DNA from 4 places in the Mesorhizobium sp. LNHC209A00 genome. Region 2 is predicted to be linked to each of the others. Evidence: predicted binding sites of a transcription regulator. Region 2 holds the regulator's gene; each other region holds the start of a gene.
The links. Region 2 encodes PhoB, which activates phosphate uptake and scavenging genes when phosphate is short. Its sites were predicted from a motif close to TGTCATNNANCTGTCAT; they were not measured.
Positions count from the first base shown of each region.

Region 1: the regulator PhoB is predicted to act here: its motif matches at 1,353-1,369, upstream of X739_RS159150 (PhoX family phosphatase).
Region 3: the regulator PhoB is predicted to act here: its motif matches at 2,034-2,050, upstream of X739_RS144850 (LTA synthase family protein).
Region 4: the regulator PhoB is predicted to act here: its motif matches at 1,414-1,430, upstream of X739_RS141085 (acid phosphatase).

Region 1 covers NZ_AYWT01000002.1:719,071-722,175, forward strand. The annotation lists gene X739_RS159150 (PhoX family phosphatase) at 1-1,290, opposite strand, end outside; gene X739_RS159145 (hypothetical protein) at 1,568-2,062, shown strand; gene X739_RS159140 (response regulator transcription factor) at 2,225-2,887, opposite strand; gene X739_RS159135 (sensor histidine kinase) at 2,884-3,105, opposite strand, start outside.
Region 2 covers NZ_AYWT01000006.1:238,616-241,720, reverse strand. The annotation lists gene X739_RS148930 (ROK family protein) at 1-835, shown strand, start outside; gene phoB (phosphate regulon transcriptional regulator PhoB) at 838-1,527, opposite strand; gene phoU (phosphate signaling complex protein PhoU) at 1,547-2,254, opposite strand; gene pstB (phosphate ABC transporter ATP-binding protein PstB) at 2,280-3,083, opposite strand; gene pstA (phosphate ABC transporter permease PstA) at 3,080-3,105, opposite strand, start outside.
Region 3 covers NZ_AYWT01000009.1:130,878-133,982, reverse strand. The annotation lists gene X739_RS144845 (pilus assembly protein) at 1-14, shown strand, start outside; gene X739_RS144850 (LTA synthase family protein) at 67-2,028, opposite strand; gene fabD (ACP S-malonyltransferase) at 2,272-3,105, shown strand, end outside.
Region 4 covers NZ_AYWT01000016.1:50,128-53,232, forward strand. The annotation lists gene X739_RS141090 (cytochrome-c peroxidase) at 49-1,317, opposite strand; gene X739_RS141085 (acid phosphatase) at 1,513-3,048, shown strand; gene X739_RS141080 (DUF922 domain-containing protein) at 3,096-3,105, opposite strand, start outside.

The sequences.
Region 1 (3,105 bases), on a different contig from region 2:
ACCGTTTTCCGCCGTCAGCGGGCCGTGGCCGAACACGATCGGCATCCATTCGACCGAGCCGTCCTCCGCGAATTTTGCGACATGCAGTGTGCCGTCGTCGAGCATATCCTTGTTGGCCGCGCGGTCGCCGGCGTTGAACATGCCCTTGGTGACGAACTTGTAGACATAGTCGAAGCGCTCGTCGTCGCCGAGATAGAAGACCACGCGACCATCCTTGGCGACGATCGATTCGGCGCCCTCATGCTTGAAGCGGCCCATGGCGGTGCGCTTGCGCGGTACCGAGGCCGCGTCGTTGACATCGACCTCGACGATCCAGCCGAAGCGGTTGGGCTCGTTCGGCTCCTTGGCCAGGTTGAAGCGGTCATAGTGCGCGCCCCATTCATAGGCGCCTTCCGGAATGCCGAGGCGCTTGTAGTTGGCGGCCTCCTTGTGGCCCTCCGGCAGCTCGCCGGAGAAGTAGCCATGGATGTTCTCCTCGGACATCACATAGGTGCCCCAGGGCGTGACCCCGCCGGCGCAATTGTTGATGGTGCCGAACACCTTGACGCCGGACGGGTCGGCATTGGTCTTCACGCGGTCATGGCCGGCGACCGGGCCCGACAACGCCATTTCGGTGTTGGCGGTGATGCGGCGGTTGAGCTTGCCGTCGCGAATCACCCGCCATTTGCCGCCCTCCTTGCGGATCTCGACGATGGTGCCGCCATGGGCGGCCATCTCGACATCGACCTGCTCCTTCGAGAGCGGCGCCACCTCGGCCGACTTCTTGCCGTCCTTCTCGACGATCTTGACGATGCCCGGGAACATCAGATGCGGGTTGGTGTATTCGTGGTTGACCACCAGCAGGCCATGTTCGGCCGAGCCGTCGAGCGGGATGTAACCGACATAGTCGTTGTTGTAGCCGAACTGCCTGGCCTGGGCTTGCGCCGACTGCTTCGTGGGGTCGAATTCCGGCGAATCGACAAACAGCGGATCGCCCCAGCGCAGCAAAACGTCGGCGTCGTAGCCGGGCGCGACGTGGTGCTTGTCGTCGATACCGGCCTCCAGCTCGTCGAATTTGAAGGCCGAACCTTCCGCGGCACGGGCATCGTCGGCGGCGATCATGGCCAGCGGGCTGACGGTGGCGGCGATCGCCGAAACAGCAAGCGAACCCTTGAGGAAGCCGCGGCGCGAGAATCGCGCGGCGATGATCTCGCCCATGGTGCGGTTTTGGCTAGGATTGTTGGCGGGGCCCTCGTTTTCCTCGAGCAGGCTGGTGCGGAATCGGGCGTCGGGGGATCGATGTTCGGTCATGGGAACCTCTGGCTTGGTTTTGGCTGGAGCTTGTTGCCTGTTCGACCGCTTACGGCAGGCTGATCACATTTTCGTGACATGGTATCTCCGCTGCTGCTCACTCGCGAGGGCGATTCTCCACGCGTCGCCCTGGGACTTTGGTCCGATCTTGCGCCTGCAAAGGTCCTGGGGGACAAACGCAACGGTCGGGGGTCGCTTCCGGCCACCACGTCTTTCGGCGATGTTGTTGCACTGCAACGTTGGGGTGGGCACGCCGGCTCAATCGACGGAGATCAGTATGCGTGGATCGATCACGGCCCGTTGTTGCCGTCTGGCTATCGGATCGGCGGCCGTCCTGGCGCTAGCCATCGCTCCCTATGAAATAGTCTTCCATGGCTTCGTGCCTGGACTCGATGCCGCGACCGCACATGCCGACAAGGGCGGCAACGGCGGTGGCGGCGGCAATGGCGGTGGCAATGGCGGCAACGGTGGTGGGGGTAACAACGGCAACGGTGGCGGCAACAACGGCAACAGTGGCAATGGCGGAAACAGCGGCGGCGGGAATAGCGGAAAGGGTAAGAGCCAGGGCCAGGGCGACCAGAGCACAAGCCATGTCAACGCCATGACCGGCGACACGGTCGACGTGGACGGCAACAAGATTACAGTTCAGCACCCTGACGGCTTGACGGAAAAGATCGAGAACGGCCGTTTCAGCATGATGGATAAGCTCGGCCGCACGATCATCGATCGCCGTGCCACACCGGCCGATGCCAGCCGGCTCAAGGCGCTTTGAATTTCGGCGATTTGGATTTCGGCCCCATGAATTTCGGCCCCATGAATTTCGGCCCCCTGAATTTCGGCCTTGTGAAGTTGGTCGACAGGCAACGACCAGTTTCACACGTCACCTCCGCCGCCCCCGGCGGAGGTGACCTCGTCTCGCGGCGTTCCGCGATGGCTACGAACGGTCCCTGTCGCGGTCGCGAAACTCGCGCATGATGAGGGCCGCTTCAGTACGGTTTCGCACGTTGAGTTTCGACAGCACCCCCGTCATGTGATGCTTGACGGTCTTCTCCTGCAGCTCCAGGCGCAAGGCGATTTCCTTGTTGCTCAGTCCCTCCGCCACCAGCCGCAGTATTTCGGTCTGCCGGCCGGTGAGTTGCCGCAGCCGGTCCGCGACCCCGTTGGCGGGCTGCAGGGACTGCACATCGGAAAGCAGCCGGGCTGACAGCATCGGCGAAAGATAGCTTTCGCCGGTTGCCACGTTGCGCAGGATATCGGCAAGCGCGCGCGATCCGACACCTTTGAGGACATAGCCGAGCACCCCGGCGTTCAAGGCCTTGGTCACATCGGCATTCGCCTCCGAAACGGTCAGCATGACGATCTTTTGGGCGGGATGGTCGGCAAGGATGCTGGCAACCGCGGCCAGGCCGCCGCCCGGCATGGAAATGTCGATGAGCAATATGTCGGGCTGCATGGTCGAGGCGATGCGCTCCGCGTCCTGCGCGGTCGCACCTTCGCCGACCATCTCGAAGCCGCCGATCTCCGACAGGCTGCGCGTCACGCCTTCGCGGAACAGCGGATGATCGTCGACAATGGCAATGCGGATGGCGCCGATCATGCTTGCTCCTCGACCGAAAGACGGATCACCAGCTTCGTGCCTTTCGGCCCTGTCAGTGTTTCGAATTGGCCGCCAATGCTTTCAACCCGCTCCCTGAGACCGGCAAGGCCCAACCCCTCTGCCCGCGCCAGATCGAAGCCCGGTCCGCCGTCCGATACTTCAACGAAAAACCGACCATTTTTCATGCCTGCACGCACCGCCTGATCCTTGCCCCGTCC
Region 2 (3,105 bases):
GCGCCGCCTCGAGGATCCCGACCTCGACGTCGCCAACATCGCCCGCATCGCGCTGGCAATCCAGGGCATCACCGACACCGAGGCGCGCGCCATGCTGTGGTCGCCGATCACGCCCCAGACGGACATTGCCTTCGCCGATATACTCGAAGCCGAATTCGGCATCCCCGCCACCATGGAGAACGACTGCAACATGATGGCGGTGGCGCTGCGCTGGCGCGACCCCGAGCGCTACCGCGACGACTTCATCGCCATCCTGCTCTCGCACGGCATCGGCATGGGCCTGGTGCTGAAGGGCGAGCTGTTCACAGGCACCCATTCCTCGGGCGGCGAGTTCGGCCACATGATCCATCGCCCGGGCGGCGCGCTCTGCCGCTGCGGGCGGCGCGGCTGCGTCGAGGCCTATGCCGGCAACTATGCCATCTGGCGCAATGCAGGACAGATGGGTGAGGACGCCAAACCGGTCGACGTCAGCGACGCCGACATGCGTGCATTGGCGGCCACGGCGCGCGAAAGAGACGGACCGGAACGCGAGGCCTATCGCAAAGCCGGGGAGGCGCTGGGCTATGGGCTTGGCAGCCTGTTCGCGCTGATCGATCCGGCGCCCGTTGCGATGGTCGGCGTCAGCGCCGCCGCCTTCGATCTGATCGAGCCGGCCTTGCGCGAGGCCATCGCCCAGACCGCCGGCGGCCAGCATTCGACGTCGATTTCCTTCGATACAGAGCCGAACGAATTGCCGCTGATCCGCGAGGGCTGCGCCATGCGCGCGCTCACCTTCGTCGACCAGGAGATCTTCGCGCCGGGCGTGCAGGTGAGATCCGGCAACAACGTGGCCTGATCTCAATCCTCGCGGATCGCGTAGCCTGCGCCACGGATGGTGCGTATCACATCGGGCATGCGGCCATTGTTTACCGCCTTGCGCAGGCGGCCGACATGCACATCCACGGTGCGCTCGTCGATGTAGATCGTCTCGCCCCAGACATTGTCGAGCAACTGGCTGCGCGAGAATACGCGGCCGGGATGGCGCATCATGAACTCGAGCAGGCGGAACTCGGTCGGTCCGAGCCGGATCTCGCTCTTCTTGCGATAGACCCGGTGCGATTCGCGGTCGAGCACGATGTCGCCGACCTTGAGCACGCTGGACAACACTTCCGGCTTGGCGCGGCGCAGCAGTGCCTTGACCCGGGCCATGAATTCCGGCGTCGAGAACGGCTTGACCAGATAGTCGTCGGCGCCGGTCGAGAGGCCGCGCACGCGGTCGCTCTCCTCGCCGCGCGCCGTCAGCATGATGATCGGCAACCGCTCCGTCTCGGGCCGCATACGCAGGCGCCGACAGAGTTCGATGCCGGAAACCGCCGGCACCATCCAGTCGAGCACCAGGAGGTCGGGCACGTTTTCCTGGAGGCGGATCTCGGCTTCGTCGCCGCGTGTCACCACCTCGACCTGGTAACCCTCGGACTCCAGATTGTAGCGGAGGAGCACGCCCAGCGGCTCCTCGTCCTCCACCACCATGATGCGTGGCGCGATCATCGATTGACCATCCCTGCCGTCAAGCCGCCGGCACCGACATCGCCGTCTCGTCCTGCTTCGGACGGTTGGCGGGCAGTTGCGTGCCGGTCAGCACATAATATGCATTCTCGGCAATGTTGGTCACATGATCGCCGATGCGTTCGAGATTCTTGGCGCAGAACAAAAGATGCGTGCAAGCCGTGATGTTGCGGGGATCCTCCATCATGTAGGTCAGGAGTTCGCGGAAGACCGAAGTGTATTTGACATCGATGCGTTCGTCGTCATTCCTGAGCTTGGCGAGGGCGGCGGCATCGCCGGCCGCATATTCCTCGACCACGCCCTGCACCTGGATCAGCACCAGCTGCGCCATGGAGTCTATGGAATGCGACAGGTCGCGCGGCGTGGCGGTGAGGCCGACGGAGCCGACGCGCTTGGCGATGTTCTTGGCAAGGTCGCCGATGCGTTCGAGATCGCCCGCCATGCGGATCGAGCCGACCACATGACGCAGATCGTCGGCCATCGGCTGGCGCTTGGCGATCAGGGTGATGGCGCGATCATCGAGTTCGCGCTGGCGCGCGTCCATGATGGCGTCGTCGGAGACGACGCGCTGTGCCAGCGCGTTGTCGGAATTCAGCAGCGCCTTGGTGGCGCCGCCGACCATAATGCCGGCGAGATCGCCCATGTCGCTGATCAGCCTGCTGATCTGTCCGAGATCCTCGTCGAAGGCTGCGACTGTGTGTTCGGCCATGATCCTGGTCCTCGTATGCGTGAGATCAGCCGAAGCGGCCGGTGATATAGTCCTGCGTGCGCTTCTCGCGAGGCGACGTGAAGATCTTCTCGGTCTTGTCGAATTCGACCAGCTCGCCCAGATACATGAAAGCCGTCTGCTTCGAGACGCGCGCGGCCTGCTGCATGTTGTGGGTGACGATGACGATTGTGTAGTCGGCTTGCAACTCGTCGATCAATTCCTCGATCTTCGCGGTCGACAATGGGTCGAGCGCCGACGCCGGCTCATCGAGCAGGATGACCTCCGGCTTCACCGCCACCGTGCGGGCGATGCAAAGCCGCTGCTGCTGGCCGCCGGACAGGCTGAGGCCGCTGGCATTGAGCTTGTCCTTGACCTCGTTCCAGAGCGCGGCGCGTTTCAACGCCTGCTCGACACGGCCGTCCATCTCGGCCTTGCCGATCTTCTCATAGAGCCGGACGCCGAAGGCGATGTTCTCATAGATCGACATCGGGAACGGCGTCGGCTTCTGGAACACCATGCCGATCTTGGTGCGCAACAGGTTGAGGTCCTGCGAGCGGTCGAGAACGTTCTGGCCGTCGAGCAGCACCTGACCCTCGGCGGTCTGCTTGGGGTAGAGCTCGTAGATGCGGTTGAAGACGCGCAGCAGCGTCGACTTTCCGCAACCCGACGGTCCGATGAAGGCAGTCACGCTGCGCTCGGGCAGCGACAAGGTGATGTCCTTCAGCGCCTTCGACTGGCCGTAGTAGAAATTGAGGTTCTTGACCTCGATCTTCGCCTTGGCGGCTGCCTCGGCGGCAATCGTCATGTCTGGAGACAACATCTGGCTCATCTGTCCTCTCTGCGTCCGGTCA
Region 3 (3,105 bases), on a different contig from region 2:
AACTGACGAACTGAGTTGGCTGATCCGAAGGCGGGCGGCAGGGAAATCAATCGCCCGCCGATCGGTTCAACTCGTATGCACGACGACCTTGTCGACCGTTTCGGGGAAGAAGTCGGGCGCGGCATGGCGCTTGCCGAACATCATGTCATACTGGATCAGCTGGAAATCGCGGATCGCCGGGTCGATCTCCTTCTGACGCGACCAGTCGGGCGTGGCCGCGCCGGCCGGGGTGAGCAGCAGGTTGCGGTCGACAACGCGATAGCGCTCCCGCATCTCGCCCAGGAAGCCGGTGTAGTAAGGATGGGTGATGCCGGCGGCGGTGAGGATATGATAGGGCAGGAACGCGGGGCTGACCGTGCCCAGGTTCTCGACCGGGCCCGAGCGGTTCGACCAGATGATCAGCGGTGTCGCGTGATGTTCGAGGGCGGCTTCCGGCGTCGGTTCCTTGCGCGGTGCGACGTTGTCCTTCAGGAAGCCGGTCTCGACATAGACCGGTCCGAGCGGCGGCAGGTGGTCACCGAAAAACGCGACAATCGTCGGCCGCTCGCGCGTCTTGGCCCATTCGATCAGCCGTTCAAGGCCGCGGTCCGCGTCGGCTGAACCTTCGGCGTAAGAGAGCAGCGAGTCGCGCGCCCACTGGCTGATCGGCGCTTGCACCGAATGGGTCGGGTTCGAATAACGGTTCGGTTCATAGGGGCCGTGGTTCTGCAGGCTAACGGCGAAGAAGAACACCGGGTCCTCGCTGGCGTCCGCTTCGCGTATGATCTCGTCGGTCATCGCCGCGTCGGATGCCAGCGGTCCGCGCTTTTCCATGGGCGGCAGCGTCTCTTCCGATTTGAAGTCGTTGAAACCGAAATCGGCATAGACCGCCCCGCGGTTCCAGAACCAGTTCGTGCCTGGATGGATGGCGCGTGCCCTATAGCCTTCGCTCTTCAAGAAGGTCGCCATCGACGGCGTCGGGGTGCGGACATATTGCTGGTAGGGGATGCTGCCGGCCGGCAGGAAAGCATTGGAAAAGCCGGTCAGCGCTTCGAATTCGATGTTGGCGGTCATGCCGCCGAATTCGGGCGAGAACATCGAGCCCGAGCGGAGCGCCCGCACATTGGGCATCGGATCGGGGTTAATGGTGACTCCGGGCAGCTTGGTTGGATCCCAGAAGGATTCGCTCATGACGATGATGATGTCCGGCTTCTGGGCCGGCACCGAGGCGGTCACCTCGGGCCGCTCGATCGCCGCGATCGCCTTGTCGGAATAGCCCGGCGGTGCCGAGACATGCGCCATCGGCACGTTGAGCGCGAAGGCGAGCGCGAAGCCGTTGGAGGCGTAGTTTTCCTTCTGGTCCCACATGATCGGGATGATCTGCAGCCGGTCCCTGGTCCACGAGAAGGTGGCGTAATCCATGATCGAGACGAAGAAGGCGAGCAGCGGCACCGCCAACGTCAGCCGGGCAAGGCGGCCCTTGCGGCTGAGGGCCGGAATCTTGCGGCGCCATAGCCGCCAGCCATAGACGAGCAGGGACAGGCCGGCGACGATGCCCGCGACCATGGCCAGCGCCGTCATTGGCCGCTCACGCACCAAGAGCGGCAACAGGGCGAAGATCTGGCGGGCGTAGAGGAAATCCGTCGGGTAGAGCGGATCGCCGAGATAATGCGACTTCTGGTGGCCGACAAAGGCCAGCGACAGGGTCAGCGGCGCAACGATCATCAGGCTCTGATGACTGCGGCCGAGCACCGCGTCGAGACCGATCAGGACCAGCGCGAAGACGACGATGGTTGTCCAGCCCGGCTTGAACGGCTGCAGGAAGAAGGAAACGGTGCCGGCGATATCACCGCGCACGATCAATTCGATGGCGAACACTAGGACGGCCGAGATCACTAGGCTGATCAGCCCGTAGCGGACAACAGGCCATCTACGACCCGGCAGATAGCCGGTGGACGGATCGTCTTCCAGGAACTGCGGCGCCGCGTTGCCGGCACGTTTGAAACTCTTTGCCACTTTAACTTCCCACCCGAAGACAACCCACGTCATTCGATTGTCATATAATTGTCACGCAAAGCTAGCGCCTGTGGCGGAAATAAGAAGAGCCAGCGAACGATTCGTGAGCGGTTTTCATCAGGTGTGATCGCCAAAAAGCCTTTCGGAACAGGCACTCACACATGGATAAGCCCATTGGCATGGGCTGAAGTGGCTTGACTTGGCGGCCTGCCTTGCGTCACAGGCAGGAAAAATTCGTAGTATCAGGCAAGCAAAACCAGTCAGGGGAGCCCTCGCATGGCCGTTGCATTCACCTTTCCGGGACAGGGTAGCCAGGCTGTCGGCATGGGCAAGGATCTTGCCGATGCCTTTCCGGAGGCACGCAGGATTTTCCAGGAAGTCGATGACGCGCTCGGCGAAAACCTGTCGAAGCTGATCTGGGAGGGTCCCGAAGAGACGTTGACGCTGACGGCCAATGCGCAGCCGGCGCTGATGGCGGTGTCGCTGGCGGCGATCAGGGCGCTGGAAACGCGCGGTTTCTCGCTGAAGGACAAGATCGCTTATGTCGCCGGCCATTCGCTGGGCGAATATTCGGCACTCGCCGCCGCCGGCTTCGTTTCCGTTGCCGATGCCGCCCGTCTGCTGCGCATCCGCGGCAACGCCATGCAGGCAGCGGTGCCGGCCGGCGAGGGCGCCATGGCGGCGATCATCGGGTTGGAGCAGGCCGATGTCGAAGCCGCCTGCGTTGAGGCCGCCCTGGGGGCTGGCAAGGGGGCCGTCTGCCAGGTGGCGAACGACAATGGCGGCGGCCAACTGGTCATATCGGGGGCGAAGGCGGCGGTTGAACTGGCAGCGAAACTGTGCACCGCAAAAGGCGCCAAACGGGCGCTGATGCTGCAGGTTTCGGCGCCCTTCCATTCCGCGCTGATGACGCCGGCGGCCAATGTCATGCGTGAGGCACTTGCCGGCGTGACAACGACCGCGCCCATCGTTCCCGTGGTGTCCAACGTATCGGTGCAGCCGTCCACCGATCCTGACGGGATCGCCGGGCGCCTGGTCGAGCAGGTGACCGGTCGCGTCCGCTGGCGCGAAACGGTGGAATGGTTCGGCGCCAACGGCGTCACCACGCTT
Region 4 (3,105 bases), on a different contig from region 2:
GTTCTTCGCGGGTGGGAAGGCCCGGGACTGGGCAGGGCGCGTCAGGGTTCAGTTCGCCGGCACTGCCCGGTGGTCGGCGTCGTTGAGCGTGGCGAGAAACGCGACGATGTCGTCGATCTCGGCCTCGTTGAGGGCCGGTTTGTCGCCGGGCTTCTTGCCGTTGAAGGGCGGATCCTGATTCAAGTTCGGCCAGTAAGCCTTTGGCAGATCGTCATATTGCCTGATCGTGCCGTCGGCATTGCTGGGGTACCAGCGGCCAGGGTCGGTGTCGCGGCTGGCGTAGAAGGCGACCACGTCGTGGAGCGTGTGGAAGTATCCGTTGTGGAAGAAACTCTTGCGCAGCGCGACGTTGCGCAGGGTCGGTGTCTTGAACAGGCCGCAATACTCCGTCCGGCCCTTGAAGTCGGTGCGCAGCGGGCCGCACAGGCCGAGATCGACGTAGGCCGGATCGGCGTTGGCCGGGATGGTCGGGTTGCGCGGCACGGCGATGGCGATGAGGCCGAAATCGGTGAATTGCGGCGGCTCGCCGTCACTGGCCGGTTCGCTGAGGTGGCAGGAGGCGCAATTGCCTTTCGCCTCGTCCTCGAACAGTTCGCGGCCATGCAGTTCCTGCGCCGACAGCGTTGCCTTGCCGGCGAGGAAGGCGTCGTAGCGGCTGGAATAGGGGTAGAAGTCGGCCGCGCTCTGCTCGAACGTGCCAAGCGCCTCGGCGGCGGCGTCGAAGGCATCGCCCGGGCGGTCGAAGACATCGTTGCCGAAGGTTGCCTTGAACTCGTCGGCATAGGCTGACTTGCGCAAGACAGCAGTGACCGCCAGGGCATCCTTGTTGCCCATCTCGAAGGGCGAGAGCAGGGGGATTTTCGCCTGGTCCTCGCCATGGTCGACGCGACCGTCCCAGGTCAGGCCGCCGGTCGGGCCATTGTCGACGCTCTCGTCGCCCTCGTCCTCGGAATCGTGGAAATGCTCGGTGAAGGCGGGCGCCGCCTCGAGGTAGCGCAGCGACGGCACCGCGCGCACGCCGGACTGGTCGAGGTTCGGGCCGCCCCTCTCGACGGGAGATGCGGAGGCCGGACCGAAGGCGTGGCGCGGATCGTGGCAGGAGGAACAGGCCTGTTTTCCCGAAGCCGAGAGCGCCGGGTCGAAGAACATTTTTCGCCCCAAGGCAGTCAGCGCCTCGGCGCGTGCGAAGGCTTGCCCACGCGACAGCGGACCGGGATGGACGCCGTCCGGCCCCGCCGTATTCGCGGGCGCGGCAAAGCCAAATGCCGAGATCGCGGCGCTCGCGATCATCAGGCTTTTCCATCGTCTCATCATCATGGGCCACGGTCCGCTTTGGCCCGGAAATAAGAACGCAGTGCAACGGATTGATGACCGGTCCCAGTGCTCACGAAACCGTGTTCGCCGAGGCGGCCGATGTCACAAAGGTGACAAGGCAGCCACGTTAGCTGCCTATGGTTGCCGCGCCATAGCCCCATAGCCCCATTAGCCACAGTCAAGCCACGAGGTCTTTCCATGACGAGGCTCAAGTTCCTCACTTCCTTCTGTCTGGCCGGTTCGGCCTGGTTTCCCCTTGCGGCCGCCGATGCCGCCCCTCCCGGCTTCGACAAGATCGACACCGTCGTCGTCATCTATGCAGAGAACCGCAGCTTCGATAATCTTTATGGCGGCTTCCCCGGCGCCAATGGGCTGGCCAATGTCTCGGCCGACCAGGCGCGCCAGCTCGACCGCGATGGCAAGCCGCTCACCGAACTGCCGCCGGCCTGGGGTGGGCTGACCGGAAAAGGCGTCACCCCCGTGGTGACGGAGGCGCAGACCGCGCATCTCGCCAACGCCGCCTTCGCCATCGACGATCCCAAGGGCTTCAACGAAGGAACCAATGTCATCACCCACGATTTGTGGCACCGTTTCTATCAGGAGCAGATGCAGATCGACGGCGGCAAGAACGACAAATTCGTCGCCTGGGCCGATTCCGGCGGCCTGGTCATGGGCCATTATGACGGCTCGATCCTGCCGATGTGGCGGATAGCCAAGAAGTACGTGCTGGCGGACAATTTCTTCCAGGGCGCCTTCGGCGGTTCCTTCCTCAACCATTTCCAACTCGCCTGCGCCTGTACGCCGGTCTATCCGCATGCCGACACCAGTCCGATCAAGGGCCAGATCGCCGTGGTCGAGGCCGACGGCACGACCTTGAAGGTGGCCGACAATTCGCCGCCGTCGGCGCTGGGCGGCGTGCCGAAATTCGCCAATGACGGCGCCATCACGCCCGATTTTTACGCCGTCAACGCCATGCAGCCGCCCTATCAGCCGAGCGCCAACAAGCCGGCGGAGGGCGGCGACAAGGCGCTGGCCGATCCGGCCGCGCCCACCACGCTGCCGCCGCAGCACGACATCACCATCGGCGATCTCCTGTCGCTGAAGGGCATCGATTGGGCCTGGTACGCCGGCGCCTGGCAGGCGACCCTCGACGGTAAGAACGCCACGCCGGTGCCGAACTTCCAGTTCCACCACCAGCCGTTCAACTATTTCGCCGCCTACGCGCCCAGCACCGCCGCGCGCACCGAGCATCTCAGGGATGGCGGCCTGAATGGCGCCGAATTCATCAAGGAGATCGACGACGGCAAGCTGCCGCAGGTCGCCTTCTACAAGCCGCAGGGCAACCTCAACGAGCACTCAGGCTATGCCGACGTGACATCGGGCGACCAACATCTGGCCGACCTCGTCGCGCATCTGGAGAAGAGCCCGCAATGGAGCCACATGCTGGTCGTCATCACCTATGACGAGAATGGCGGCTTCTGGGATCACGTCGCGCCGCCGAAGGCCGACCGCTGGGGCCCGGGCAACCGCATCCCGGCCTTCGTCATCTCGCCCTACGCCAGGATGGGGACGGTCGACCACACGCAATACGACACGACGTCGATCCTGCGCTTCATCACCGCGCGCTACGATCTGCCGGTGCTGACGGGCATCGTCGCCCGCGACAAGGCGCTGGCCGCCAATGGCGAGCCGCCGATGGGGGATCTGAGCGCGGCGCTGGATCTTAGCCGGTAGACCGGAGCGAACCGCGGATGAGCCACCGCGCCGCGAGGCGCGGTGGCTCAGCCGCCA